Regions from separate parts of the Desulfocurvibacter africanus subsp. africanus DSM 2603 genome, predicted to be linked through region 1. Evidence: predicted binding sites of a transcription regulator. Region 1 holds the regulator's gene; the other holds the start of a gene.
What was found. The regulator sigma-54, encoded in region 1, starts transcription at its own class of promoters, with help from an activator protein. The targets are predictions, from matches to a motif close to CTGGCACGGNNNNTGCTT.
Positions count from the first base shown of each region.

Region 2: the regulator sigma-54 is predicted to act here: its motif matches at 3,543-3,560, upstream of H585_RS0101865 (DVU0150 family protein).

Region 1 is NZ_AULZ01000014.1:96,908-102,975, reverse strand. It holds gene lptB (LPS export ABC transporter ATP-binding protein) at 1-523, shown strand, start outside; gene rpoN (RNA polymerase factor sigma-54) at 728-2,170, shown strand; gene hpf (ribosome hibernation-promoting factor, HPF/YfiA family) at 2,202-2,735, shown strand; gene H585_RS0111010 (PTS sugar transporter subunit IIA) at 2,740-3,189, shown strand; gene rapZ (RNase adapter RapZ) at 3,202-4,086, shown strand; gene H585_RS0111000 (PTS sugar transporter subunit IIA) at 4,392-4,832, shown strand; gene H585_RS0110995 (PTS sugar transporter subunit IIB) at 4,836-5,303, shown strand; gene H585_RS0110990 (PTS sugar transporter subunit IIC) at 5,359-6,009, shown strand.
Region 2 is NZ_AULZ01000001.1:409,942-416,009, forward strand. It holds gene H585_RS0101855 (PEP/pyruvate-binding domain-containing protein) at 1-801, opposite strand, end outside; gene H585_RS0101860 (sigma 54-interacting transcriptional regulator) at 815-3,397, opposite strand; gene H585_RS0101865 (DVU0150 family protein) at 3,666-3,962, shown strand; gene H585_RS0101870 (sulfite exporter TauE/SafE family protein) at 3,998-5,026, shown strand; gene H585_RS0101875 (hypothetical protein) at 5,067-5,402, shown strand; gene H585_RS0101880 (hypothetical protein) at 5,466-5,759, shown strand; gene H585_RS0101885 (hypothetical protein) at 5,911-6,068, shown strand, end outside.

The DNA.
Region 1 (6,068 bases):
GCACGAACGGGCGCGGTTGGGCATCAGCTATCTGCCCCAGGAGAGTTCCGTATTCAAAAAGCTCACCGTGCGGCAGAATATGGACATCATCCTGGAGCATACGGGGCTCTCCCGCCGTGAGCGGGCCGTCAGGGCCGAGGAGCTATTGGATGAACTGGGCATCACGCGCCTTTCGGGCCAGAAGGCTTCGAGCCTTTCCGGCGGCGAGCGCCGTCGGCTCGAAATCGCCCGCGCCCTTATCCGCCGTCCCCGTTTCGTCTTCCTTGACGAGCCCTTTGCCGGCGTGGATCCCTTGGCCGTGCTGGATATCCAGGATATCATTAAAGGACTCAAGGAAAAATGCATCGGCGTGCTCATTTCCGATCACAACGTACGTGAAACCCTGTCTATTTGCGATCGAGCCTACCTGGCCTACCAAGGCAGCATAATCCTGGAGGGCTCCCCAGAGCAGATAGTCTCCGATCCGAAGGCACAGCAGGTCTACCTGGGCCAAGGCTTTCGTCTGCAGGGAAGAGATATCTAAGAATCCTTGTCCCACAATGCTTCTCGCGTTCTGGCGCAATGGTTGCATACACACATCAAGTATGGCATGAATACACCCACGGCTGCCTGATGAAACTGTGGATACGCTTTCCCCGAAGCCCTTCAGGCCGCTTTATTTATACGGGAAGGCGTCACTGCACTGCCGTCGCGGCAACGAATCCTTCGTGAACGCCATTGGGAGATTATGGGCTTAGAACTACGACAACAACTCAAACTTTCGCAGCAGTTGGTCATGACTCCCCAACTGCAGCAGGCGATCAAGCTGCTTCAGCTTTCCCGGCTCGAGCTGCTCGATACCGTGCAGCAGGAACTCATGGAGAACCCGCTGCTCGAAGAGGGACAGGCCAGTGATCTTGGTAATGAGATCCAGGCCCTTGAGGTCCATGAGCCTGTTCAGGAAATTTCCAAGGATCGCGATGAGATTCTGACGCGTGAACTGACCCGCAATGCGGACTGGGAAGATTACCTCGGTGAGTTTTCCAGCTCGGGCAAGCAGATGCAGATGCGCGAGTCCGAAGTTCCCGAGGATGGCGTCAGTTTCGAGGCTCGCCTTTCCTCAAAGCCGTCCTTGGAAGGGCACCTGTTCTGGCAGGTGCGGCTTTCCGATTTCAGCGAAAAGCAGAAGCAAGTCAGCGAGATCATTATCGGTTGCCTGAGCCCGGCGGGTTACTTGCAGTCCACGGCCGAGGAAATCGCGGCCATGGCGCACACCACGCCGGAAGAGGTCGAGGTGATCCTGCGGCGCATCCAGCGTTTCGATCCCGTGGGCGTCGCAGCCAGGACCCCTCAGGAGTGCCTGCTGGTGCAACTCGATGTCTATGAACACAATGACCCCATACTGCGGGCATTGGTTTCCGAGCATCTGGAAGACCTGGAAAAACGGCGCTACAAACCTCTGGCTCGCAAATTCAAGATCACTCTCGATCAGCTCAAGGAGTACCTTGAGGTTCTGCAGACCCTGGAGCCCTTGCCGGGAGCCAGCTACTCCTCCACCGAGCCGTACTATGTCAGCCCGGACGCCTACGTATACAAATTCAACGATGAATTCGTAATCATGCTCAATGAGGAGGGCATGCCCAAGCTGCAGCTCAACTCCATGTATATGGACAGCCTGCAGGGTTGCAATTCCTCGGATAAGGAATACATGCAAGAGAAGATGCGCTCGGCAGTCTGGCTCATGAAGAGCCTTTACCAACGCCAGCGTACGCTCTACAAGGTCCTCGACAGCATTCTGCGCTTTCAGCGCGACTTCTTCGAGGAGGGGGTCACCCATCTGAAGCCCCTTATCCTCAAGGATGTAGCCGACGATATCAGCATGCACGAGTCCACGGTCAGCCGCATTACGACCAACAAGTATGTCGCCACGCCTCATGGCGTTTTCGAGCTGAAATTTTTCTTCAATAGCGCCCTGGACCTTGATGACGGCAGCCAAGTAGGCTCGGAGAGCGTCAAGGCGCTCATCAAGCAGCTCATATCCGACGAAAGCTCCAAGAGGCCTCTCAGCGACGAGCGCATAGCCGAGATTCTCAAGGAAAAACTCCAGGTGAATATTGCCCGCAGGACCGTGGCCAAGTACCGCTCGGCCTTGGGCATCGAATCCTCTTCCAAGCGCAAGCAAATCTTCTGATTTCTGCCAACCCCGCGCAAAAGGAGCAGGTATGAACATCCATTTCACGTTCAAGAACTTCGAGCCTTCCGAGCACCTCAAGAACTACGCGCGAACCCGGTTTGGCAAGCTCTCCAAGCATGGGATCAACAGTGCCGAGCTGCAGGTCAATATGAGTGTCGAGAAGCATCGGCACATGGCCGAAGTGGTTCTTTCCGGCGATAGTCTGCATCTGTCCGCCAATGAGGAATCACAGGACATGTACGCCACCATCGACATGGTCTTGGATAAGCTCGTGGCGCAAGTCAAAAAGAGCGGCGACAAGAAATCCCTGCGCAAAAAGCCCGGACAGACTTCGGTTCGCCTGGACGTGTTCAGTTATGCGCAGGCCGGTGACCGCAAGGAGCGCACCATCATCCAGACAGACAGCTATATCCCCAAGCCCATGGATGTGGACGAGGCGGCCATGCAGCTGGAGAGCCTGGGGTATGAGTTCCTGGTCTTCCACAATGCCGAGACCGAGCGCGTCAATGTCATTTATCAGCGCAAGGACGGCAACTACGGCCTCATCGATCCGGGGATATGAGCACATGCTGATTGCGGATTACCTGCACAAGAATCTCGTTCTTCCGGACTTGGCTGCGGTAGCCAAGTCGGAGGCGTTGACTGAACTTGTCGAGCCTCTCAAAAGCGAATTCCCAGATCTGGACCTGGCCAATGCGTTGCAGGTCCTGCTGGAGCGCGAGCAGTTGGGCACGACTGGCATCGGCGATGGCGTGGCTATTCCTCACGGCAAGCTCGTGGGACTCGACAGGATCATTCTCGTGGTCGGCCGTAGCCGCCAAGGGGTGCGTTTCGAATCCCTGGATGGCAAGACATGCACCATTTTCTTCCTGGTGCTGGCTCCGGAACAGGCCGCGGGTATGCATCTGCGCATTTTGGCGCACATCTCCAAACTGCTCAAGGACGAGGGATTCCGGCGTTCCTTCCTTGAGGCCGAGGGGCGCGACGAGCTGTACACCTTGCTGAAAACACTTTGATCGAGGCGCTCCATGCCTAGGCCTTCGCCTATTCCCGTGCTCGTTCTGACCGGGCTGTCCGGAGCAGGGAAGAGCACTGCCTTGAATGTGTTTGAAGATTTGGGTTTTTTCTGCGTGGACGGCCTGCCTGCATCCATGCTGCCCAAGCTGGTTAGCCTGTATGAGGGGCAGGAGGTGTTGCCCGGCAAGGGGCTGGCCTTGGGCATGGATATCCGTCAGCAGGATTTCCTTCGTCAATGGGGTCAGGCCCGGCAAGATTTGGCTCAGTATGACATCTCCCTGCAGGTCATCTTCATCGAGGCTGAACTGCCGGAGCTCATGCGCCGCTACGCCACCACCCGGCGGCCCCATCCGCTCGAGTCCGAGCAACTCGGCCTGCAACAGGCCCTTGAGTTGGAGCGGAACCTGCTGGAACCTGTGCGTGCCGAGGCCGACTTAGTGCTCGATACCACGCATTATTCGGTGCACGACCTCCGGCGCGTGTTGCAGGAGAAATGGAGTTATCTGGAGGAGCAAACCTCCGGCCTGCGCGTGCACATAATCTCCTTCGGCTTCAAGTACGGCCCGCCCAAGGAAGCCGACCTCCTCTTCGACTTGCGTTTTCTGCCCAATCCGTATTTCGATCTTCTGCTGCGTCCACTTACGGGCAAGGACCAGATTGTCGCCGATTATGTATTTCAGGACGAAAGCGGAAAGCTTTTTGCGAACAAGCTCATGGAGTTTGTTTTATTTCTTTTGCCGCTCTATGCTCGCGAGGGCCGCTTCAGGGTGACCATCGGTCTCGGCTGCACCGGGGGGCGGCATCGATCTGTCGCCGCCGCCGAGATGCTGTTCAGGAACCTTAAGGAACAGGGCTACGCCGTCAGTCTTGAGCATCGGCATATCGAGAAGGGCTGATTTTTAGGGCAGATTGCTTTTGACAGCCCGTTGGAAAAAGGGCTGTGCGGGCCAGGAAGGCCCGCTGGTTGCGAAGCAATCGCCCGTAATAGTGGAGCTTTGCTCCACTATTACGGAGTTGAAAAAGTCCAGGACGGACTTTTTCAACAGTCTGTTAAGACGCCCGCTCCGGCGTTGACGGCGCAAGTGAATTGCGCCTACGCGGCGGCAAGCCATGCCGACGCATGGCTTGCAGAGCATTTTCAAAAGCAAAATGCTCTAATTGCCTGTGGACAGGGGAAAGGCGAGGCGATAATCAGAACGCGATGAAAGTTATACGCAAGGACCAGCCCAAGATCACGGGCGTCATCATCGTCACGCACACGGACTATGGCGAACGTCTGCTGGCAGCGGCTCAACTCATCCTGGGTCAGCAGGGTGGCTGCCGGTCCATCCCCGTGGATGTGACTTCCAATGTGGAAGAAACTGTCCGGACCATCAAGGCCGCCATTCAGGACACCGATACCGGCAATGGCGCCCTTATCCTGACGGACATGTTCGGCGGGACGCCCACCAACTTGAGTTTGTCCTTGCTTGGCACGGCGCATATCGAGGTCATCACCGGCGTGAACCTGCCCATGCTGCTCAAGGTATTCGGCAGCAGGCATCTGCCGCCGGCGGATCTGGCCCGTGAAGCCAAAAAAGCCGGTGTGCAGGGTATTGTCGTGGCCGGCGAGGTGCTGCGGCAGAAGATCGCAGACGGATAAGCCATGCTCTGGGTGCGCATCGACAACCGCTTGATCCATGGCCAGATCATCGAGACATGGCTGCCCTATACCGGGGCGGCGCTGCTTATTATTGCCAATGACGAACTGGCCACCGATGCCTTGCGCCAGGAGATCATGTCTTTGGCCATTCCCAACGATGTAAAAGTCGTTTTTACAAAAATCAATGCCGTGACCGATTTGGTGGCCCGTTTCAGCACTGGTGATCGGTCCAATGCCCTTGTCCTTTTTTCGTCTTGTCCCGACGCCAGGCGGGCATACGAGCAGGGCTTCGCCTTCGAAGGGTTGAACATCGGCAATCTCCATTACAGTCCTGGAAAGAGACAGATCTGTGCGCACGTCGCACTTGGCGATGAAGATCAGTCCTGCATCGAATTCTTCAGCCGTAAGGGTGTCAAGCTGGACTTCCGTTGCGTGCCCAACGATTCCGTCCAGGTGAGGATCTTTTCGTGACCTTGGGCCAGATGCCCTTGCAGGCGCTGTTGCCCCTTGTCGGTTTTTTTTTGTCCTGTTTTCCCTCTTCCGTTTCCAGCTCAACATAGGCCTCCTCGAGCGGCCGCTGGCTATCGGCCTCGTGTGGGGCCTGCTTTTCGGTGACCTGGCCACAGCGATTTCCATCAGCCTGTTCTTCGAGCTGTTCTGGATGGATCTCATACCTGCGGGCACTTTCATTCCCCCGCAAATGGCCGCATCGACCCTGGCGGCGTTGACTCTCGTAGAAGTCTATCATTTCACTGCTCCACCTTTAGCAGTGCTGGCCATCATCGCCTGTCTGCCCCTGGCCTGGCTTGGCACGCGCATCGAGGCCATGGAACGTGAACGGCAGAACAAGAGCTACAACGAGCTGCTGCGTTCTTCCCGTGGCGGAATGGACGCGTTCTCTCCCGGGGGGCTCGTGCGCAAGGGCTTCGTTCGAATGGCCATCATTAATTGGCTTTTCTTCCTCGTCAGCTCCATTACGCTCGTGTGGATCGCCGGATTAGTCTTGCCGTTCCTGCAGCGGTATGTTGTCCTGCTGCCGGTAAAATGGTGGCATGTCTGGTTCGGTGCCAGTCTGGGCGGTTTGCTTTCCATTCGTTTCCGGCCTGGGTACATTCTGCTGGCCGTGGCTGCGGCAGCTACAGCGTTTGCGGCTTATCTTGCAAATCTTGGTACATAATGAGTTTTCCATAGACTGGATGTGGAAATGTCTTGGCAGCGCAGTATGTTTGTGCTATT
Region 2 (6,068 bases), on a different contig from region 1:
GCGCTTGTATCCGGCTATCAGGTCCTCTGGCCCGACGCCGAGCAGTGTCAGGTACTGGCCGGCATAGGTCAGGGCGCTGTCCTCGCCCACGGCGCTGGAGCGCAAGGCCACGCGGGGCTTGCCCCCGGACGGGCGGGCTATGTATTGCTCGTAGGCAGCGTGGACCGCCTCGACCAGCTCTGCTGGCGTATCGGCCGCCTCGAAAAGCTCCTGGATTTCCTGGCCGGCTATCTCCAGGCTGCGCGGATCGTCGGGCTGGATGGCCATGAGTCGCTTGCGCATCTCGTCCTCCAGGTCCTGATGGCGCAGAAAACGGCGGTAGGCGCTCGTTGAAATGGCGAAGCCTCGCGGCGCGGGCACGCCGGCCCGACTGGAGAGCTCGCCAAGGTGGGCGTTCTTGCCGCCCACGGCATCGACCATGTCACGGCTGATGCGCTCGTACGGCAGCACGAGCTCGCTAACCTCCATGACAACCTGCTCGCGCAGCTCCTGGCGCAGCCGCTCCAGTATTTCCTCCAGCGCCCTGCCAATGGCCGGATGCCTGCCTCCGGAGAGTGCGTCGAGGCTGCCGACCATGCGCCGGGCGTGGAACATGGCCCGCGTGCCCATGGCGCGCACAAAGGACATGCCGAACAGCTCACGCCCCAGCAGTTTGTCCTCGATCTCGGCCATGATGCGCAACAGCTCGGAATTCGATTCCAGAAGCTCCAGGAAGTTCACGTAACGCTGACGGAACGCGTGCAGCGACTCGGCTGTAACCGGCTTACGACGGCGCCTGAACAGAGAACTCAGGAAACCCATTGCATGTCTCCGGCTAGCCGCCAGCCTTGGGGCGGCGCACTTCGTAGCGTGTGGCCGGACCGCGACCGATCTTGATAAGCAGCCCGCGCAGGACCAGCTCTCCAAGATCATAGTTGGCGGTGCGGGCCGATAGGTTGCCGCCCACGATCTCCTGGTAGCGGTTGCGGGTCACGCCGCCTTCCTGGAGGATGAATGGGTACACCTTTGCCTGTCGCTGATTGAGCCCCATTGGCAGATCTTCCGCGGGAGCGGCAAGCACGCCGCCTTCCGACACGGATCCTTCACCGGGTTTATCGACCATGGATCCGCCTTTGGACGGCCTGGGCTCCCAAGGCTGCCGAGGCTCCTCGGGCAGCCGTGGCTCTTCGGGGGATCGCTGGGTCGAGGCACGCGCCGCTACAAGCGGCAGCGCCGGACCTTGGCGGCCGTTGTCGTCCAGGCGCAGGTCGCTGGCCTGTATGAGGTTGCCCTCGACCATGACCGCGGCCATGGTCATGCAGTTTTGAAGCTCGCGGATGTTTCCCGGCCAGTCGTAGGCCATCAGATTTTCCAACGCGCCCTTGGACAGGCCGAGGTCCTTCTTGCCGGACACGGGCTCGGCCTGTTTGAGGAAGCGATCCGCCAGCACCGGGATATTGCTCTTCTGCTGACGCAGGGGAATCGTCTCGATGGTTAGCACCTTGAGTCGATAATAGAGGTCCTGGCGGAAGCCGCCCTCGTCGATCTCCTGGCGCAGATCCACGTTCGTGGCCGCGATGAGCCGCACGTCCACGTCCACCTCCTTGTCGCTGCCCAGGGGCCGGAAGCGGCGCATGGCGATGGCGCGCAGAAGGGCCTGCTGGACCTTGGGCGAAGCGGTCTGGATCTCGTCCAGAAACAGCGTTCCGCCGTCGGCTTCCTGGAAGGCGCCCTTGCGCTCGGCCTTAGCCTCTGTATACGCGCCCCTCACATGTCCGAAGAGCGTATCCAGGAGCAGATTCTCGTCCAAGGCGCCGCAGTTGATGGACACGAAAGGCTTGGCGCTGCGCCGGCTCAAGCGATGCACCGCTTCCGCCGCGAGCTGCTTGCCCGTGCCCGTCTCACCGGTGATGAGCACGTCCGCGTCCACCTGGGCGGCCTTGGCGATATCGGCCTTGAGCCGCTCGACCTGCGGCCCGAAGCCCACGATCTCCGCGATTTCCACCTCCTGCGCCGCGGCAGCCTTGATGATGCTCTCAAGCTCGGCGCGCTCCTTGAGACTGGCTGTCTGGATGGTCAGATCCATGTGCCTGATTTCATCCATCTGACGCTGAACCGTGGAAATGAGATTGTTGATGGCCTCGGTCAGACCGCCGGTCTCGTAGTCACGGAACTTGAGTTCGATCGGCCGGATAAGGCCGGTCTCCTGGATGGTATTGACCTCACGGGACAGCTCGATGATGGGCCGGGTCAGCCTGCGGCTGATGAAAAAGATGATGATGGAGATGAGCAGGATGGTGGACAGGGTAACGAGGAAGATGATGTCCACCTGCTTGTAGCCGGCAGTGAGCGTCATGCGCGTCCTGTCGACGTAGGCCAGGCCGCAGTAGATTTGTGCGGGCTTGCCGCCGCCAGGCAAAAAGCGCACAGGCGAATAGGACAGGTAGTAATCGTTGATGTACTGGGAAAGGTCCGCACCTTCGCGGGACACGATAAGGTCATGCTTGCCCTGGCCTACTTCGTCGACCATGCGCCAGTAGTCGCCGTAGGCCGCGCCGGGCCGGAAGGCCGCGGGAAGACCTGGCCGCCCAAGAGTGCCGCTCAGCCCGGCTCGCGCCAGGTAGGTACCCATCTCCGGGGAGGCCTGCTCAGTCTCCTCGGACTGGAAGAGCATCCAGCCCCGGGTGTCAAACAGAAAAGCATAGCGCACCTCGGGCGTGCGCGGATAGGCCCACAAGGGCGATTTCGGGGACGTGTACACGCTCAGGATGTCGCGCACGCTCGCCGCGTCCATGGAGAGGACGAAATAGCCGCCGTCAGCCCCGCGCGTAAGCAGTCGGACAACCTGGGCCTGAACGGTTTTCGGCTCTTCGTTGGCCTGGGCGGGCAGTGTGTATTCGGCTGTTTCCACTGATCCGATGCGAACCTCGCCGGGTTCCAAGGGGGCCGCTCCGCCACTCCTGACATCAGCAAGCAGTTGGATGGAGGATGCGGGCGGCACATCCACCTCAAAGACTCCTTCATCATTCATCAGCAGCAGAAAGCCCTGCTGTTGATCCGGCCCGAAGTAGCCAACCTCGCGCGGGGTGGGCATGCCGGCCCGTTGCGCACGGGCCATGGTCTCGCGAATCGCTTCAGTGCTCGCAGGGCCATGCGCGATGAACAGCAGATCCCTCTTACGTTCCCGCAGGTATTCCTCAACGGCATGGGCCATGGCCCTGGACTGGACCCTGGCGACACGTTGCAGGGCCGTATTCAGATAATTCCGCGAAAAGGAGTAGGTGATGTAACCCGTAGCCAGGAGCACCAGGATGATGGGAGGAATGAGCGCCATGAGCAGCTTGTTCCTGACTCGGCTGCCTTCCCTGAACCCTCCGGAGCGCCCCCAGAAGGGCAGGCTTCCTCTGAATAAACGCATTTGCGGTCCCCCCGCAGTTTTTCGCGCAATGCGCGATATCGCAAACGAGCATCTCGCAAAAGCTGTGCTGGCTTGATAGCTTTGCTACCCCAGACCTTGTGAATTCCTACACATTCGGGCGAAGCCCCGTCAAACGGTATTTCGCATGGCATGCCGGTTGCTCTTAGGAACACGTAAAGAATGTGTGCGAGGAAGGCAGCCTAGACCTCGAAAGGGCAGGCATAATGTAACAAGGATAATGAAGACTGGGGAAAACAAGGAGAAGGCAATGAAGAACATTCGTAGAGCGATTCCGATTCTCATGGCAATGCTTCTTTTGCCGGCTCTTGCGCATGCCGCCGGCGGCGGAGGCGCTTCGGAGCTGGTTGTCGTGGCCGATACTCGTGTACTTACGGTCGGCTACATGCGTTATTTCGCCGATCTGTACAACAACAACGTTGTTCTGTTTGCAGTATGGGCCACGGTGCTGACCGCCATTTACGGGGCATTCCTTGGCTTTCTCATGGACTTCTTCATGTCCAGGACTGGCCTGGACCTCTCGAAGCGTAAGATCATCGAACATTAACCTTGTAAGCAACAGAATATCATAAGGAGAGAGCCATGGACTGGTTATACATGTGGATGCCCATTGCTGGCATGCAAATATTCTGGCCCGGCCTGGTGCTCATCGGCTTCTCCGTTGGCACCATTGGCGGCTTCTTCGGCATGGGCGGCGCGTGGATGGTCACGCCCGGCCTGAACATCCTCGGCTTCCCAATGGCTTTCGCCATCGGCACGGACATGGCCCACATCGCGGGCAAGTCCATGATCTCCACCGTGCGCCATTCGAAGTTCGGCAACGTCGATTATAAACTCGGCATAGTCATGCTTGCCGGCACCATGATCGGCATCGAATGCGGCGCGCAGATCATCATGTACCTGGAACGCCTGGGCCTCGTCGGCTCAGTGGTGCGTTGGGTGTATGTTTTCTTCCTGGGCCTGATCGCCGCCATGGTCTTCTATGATTATTTCAAGGCAGTGCAGAACAAGAAGCGCGGCGTGGTCGGCGAGCACGGCACTGAAGGCATCACCTGGTACAAGACCCTGCACAAGATCAACATCCCGCCCATGGTGCACTTCAAGCATGCCGGCTTCACCTGCTCCGCCTGGCTGCCCATCCTCGTCAGCTACGCCACCGGCGTGCTGGCCGGCTTCCTGGGTATCGGCGGCGGCCTGCTGCGCATGCCCGCCCTGGTCTACCTTATCGGCACCCCGACCCACATCGCAGTCGGCACCGACCTGTTCGAAGTCATGATCTCCGGCCTCTACGGTGCGTTCACCTACGCCATGAAGGGCCGTATCGAACTCGTGGCTGTGTTCGTCATGCTCACCGGCGCGGCCATCGGCGCCCAGATCGGCACCATCGCCACCAAGTACGCCAAGGGCTACGGCATTCGCGTGGCTTTCGGCATCGCCGTGCTCTGCTGCATGATCTCCATCATCCTCAAGCAATACGGCTTCAATAATTCCTCGGCCGTAATCATCCTTGGAACCATCAGCCTGATTTGCCTCTACATCATCAAGATCATGTTTACGGGCGCCGCGCAGGAACTGCGTGACAAGAAGGCCAATGCCGCCAGAGTCATCTAATCGGCCGCCAACGTATAGGGAAACAGATAGGAGATATGGTATGATCCGCAAATTCGCCGCTGGTTCCGCCTTTCTCGCCCTGGGGATCCTGCTCTTCGCAGCCAGCGCTTACGCAGGCGAAGTGGCCCAAGGCAAGTGCCTGAGCTATTCCAAGGGTGGAACCTTGGTCATCGAGGAATACGATACGAACTTCACTCCAGAGATGAAATACGGTCATCCGACCAGTATCGAGTCGAGCTTCGACGTAAGCAAGGCCAAGATCGGCATCATCCCGGAGGAGGGTGATATCCTGCGCATTGCTTACAGCGTCGTCGATTCGAACAAGAAGGCCACAAAAGTCATGAACGTGTCCAAGCAGGACCTGCGCAAGAAGTAACCCCTATTTCACTGAGGTGCGCCGTGCGGCGCACCTCAGTGAAAAAAATAGAGAGGCAAGGTCATGTCTATATTCGGACCAGTCGTGGCGAACTACGGGGATAGGAAGAAGAGCTTCAACTTTCATCAAAAGATAATTCTGCTCGTCATGGACATCACGCTGCTCGCGGAGCTCTGTTATACAATGCACGCCGCCTACCCCGCCGGCGAAGCTTTTTCCGCCGTATTCCTGCGCACCTACGCACCACTGTTTTTCCCGACGGTAATTCTGGGCATCTGGCTGTGCAGGCGTTTCCGCGATCGGCAGGTAGCATCAGAAAGTATGGGCCAGGCCAAAGCAGCCGCACCGGAAGCATGAAATGGGCATTGTTGGGATCGTCAGCGGCTGGATGATGTGAGCGAGCACGGCGGGAATGCCTGCACCGCTAAACATCATCCGGCTCGATAATAGATAATCAAAACCCGTGAATATTCAAGCTGATAACCGCGAATTTTAAAAGGGCACTCTCGTGAAACGGTACTTCAATGGCATAGCCATCCTGACGCTGGTCATCCTGACGCTCGCCTTCTTGGACGCCAGCATCTCGGGTTTCCTGGAACCGGATACCCTGTTTCGCGCAATGCCTGGCGATATCATCCCCGTCAACGGATTGCTGGAAAAGGACGT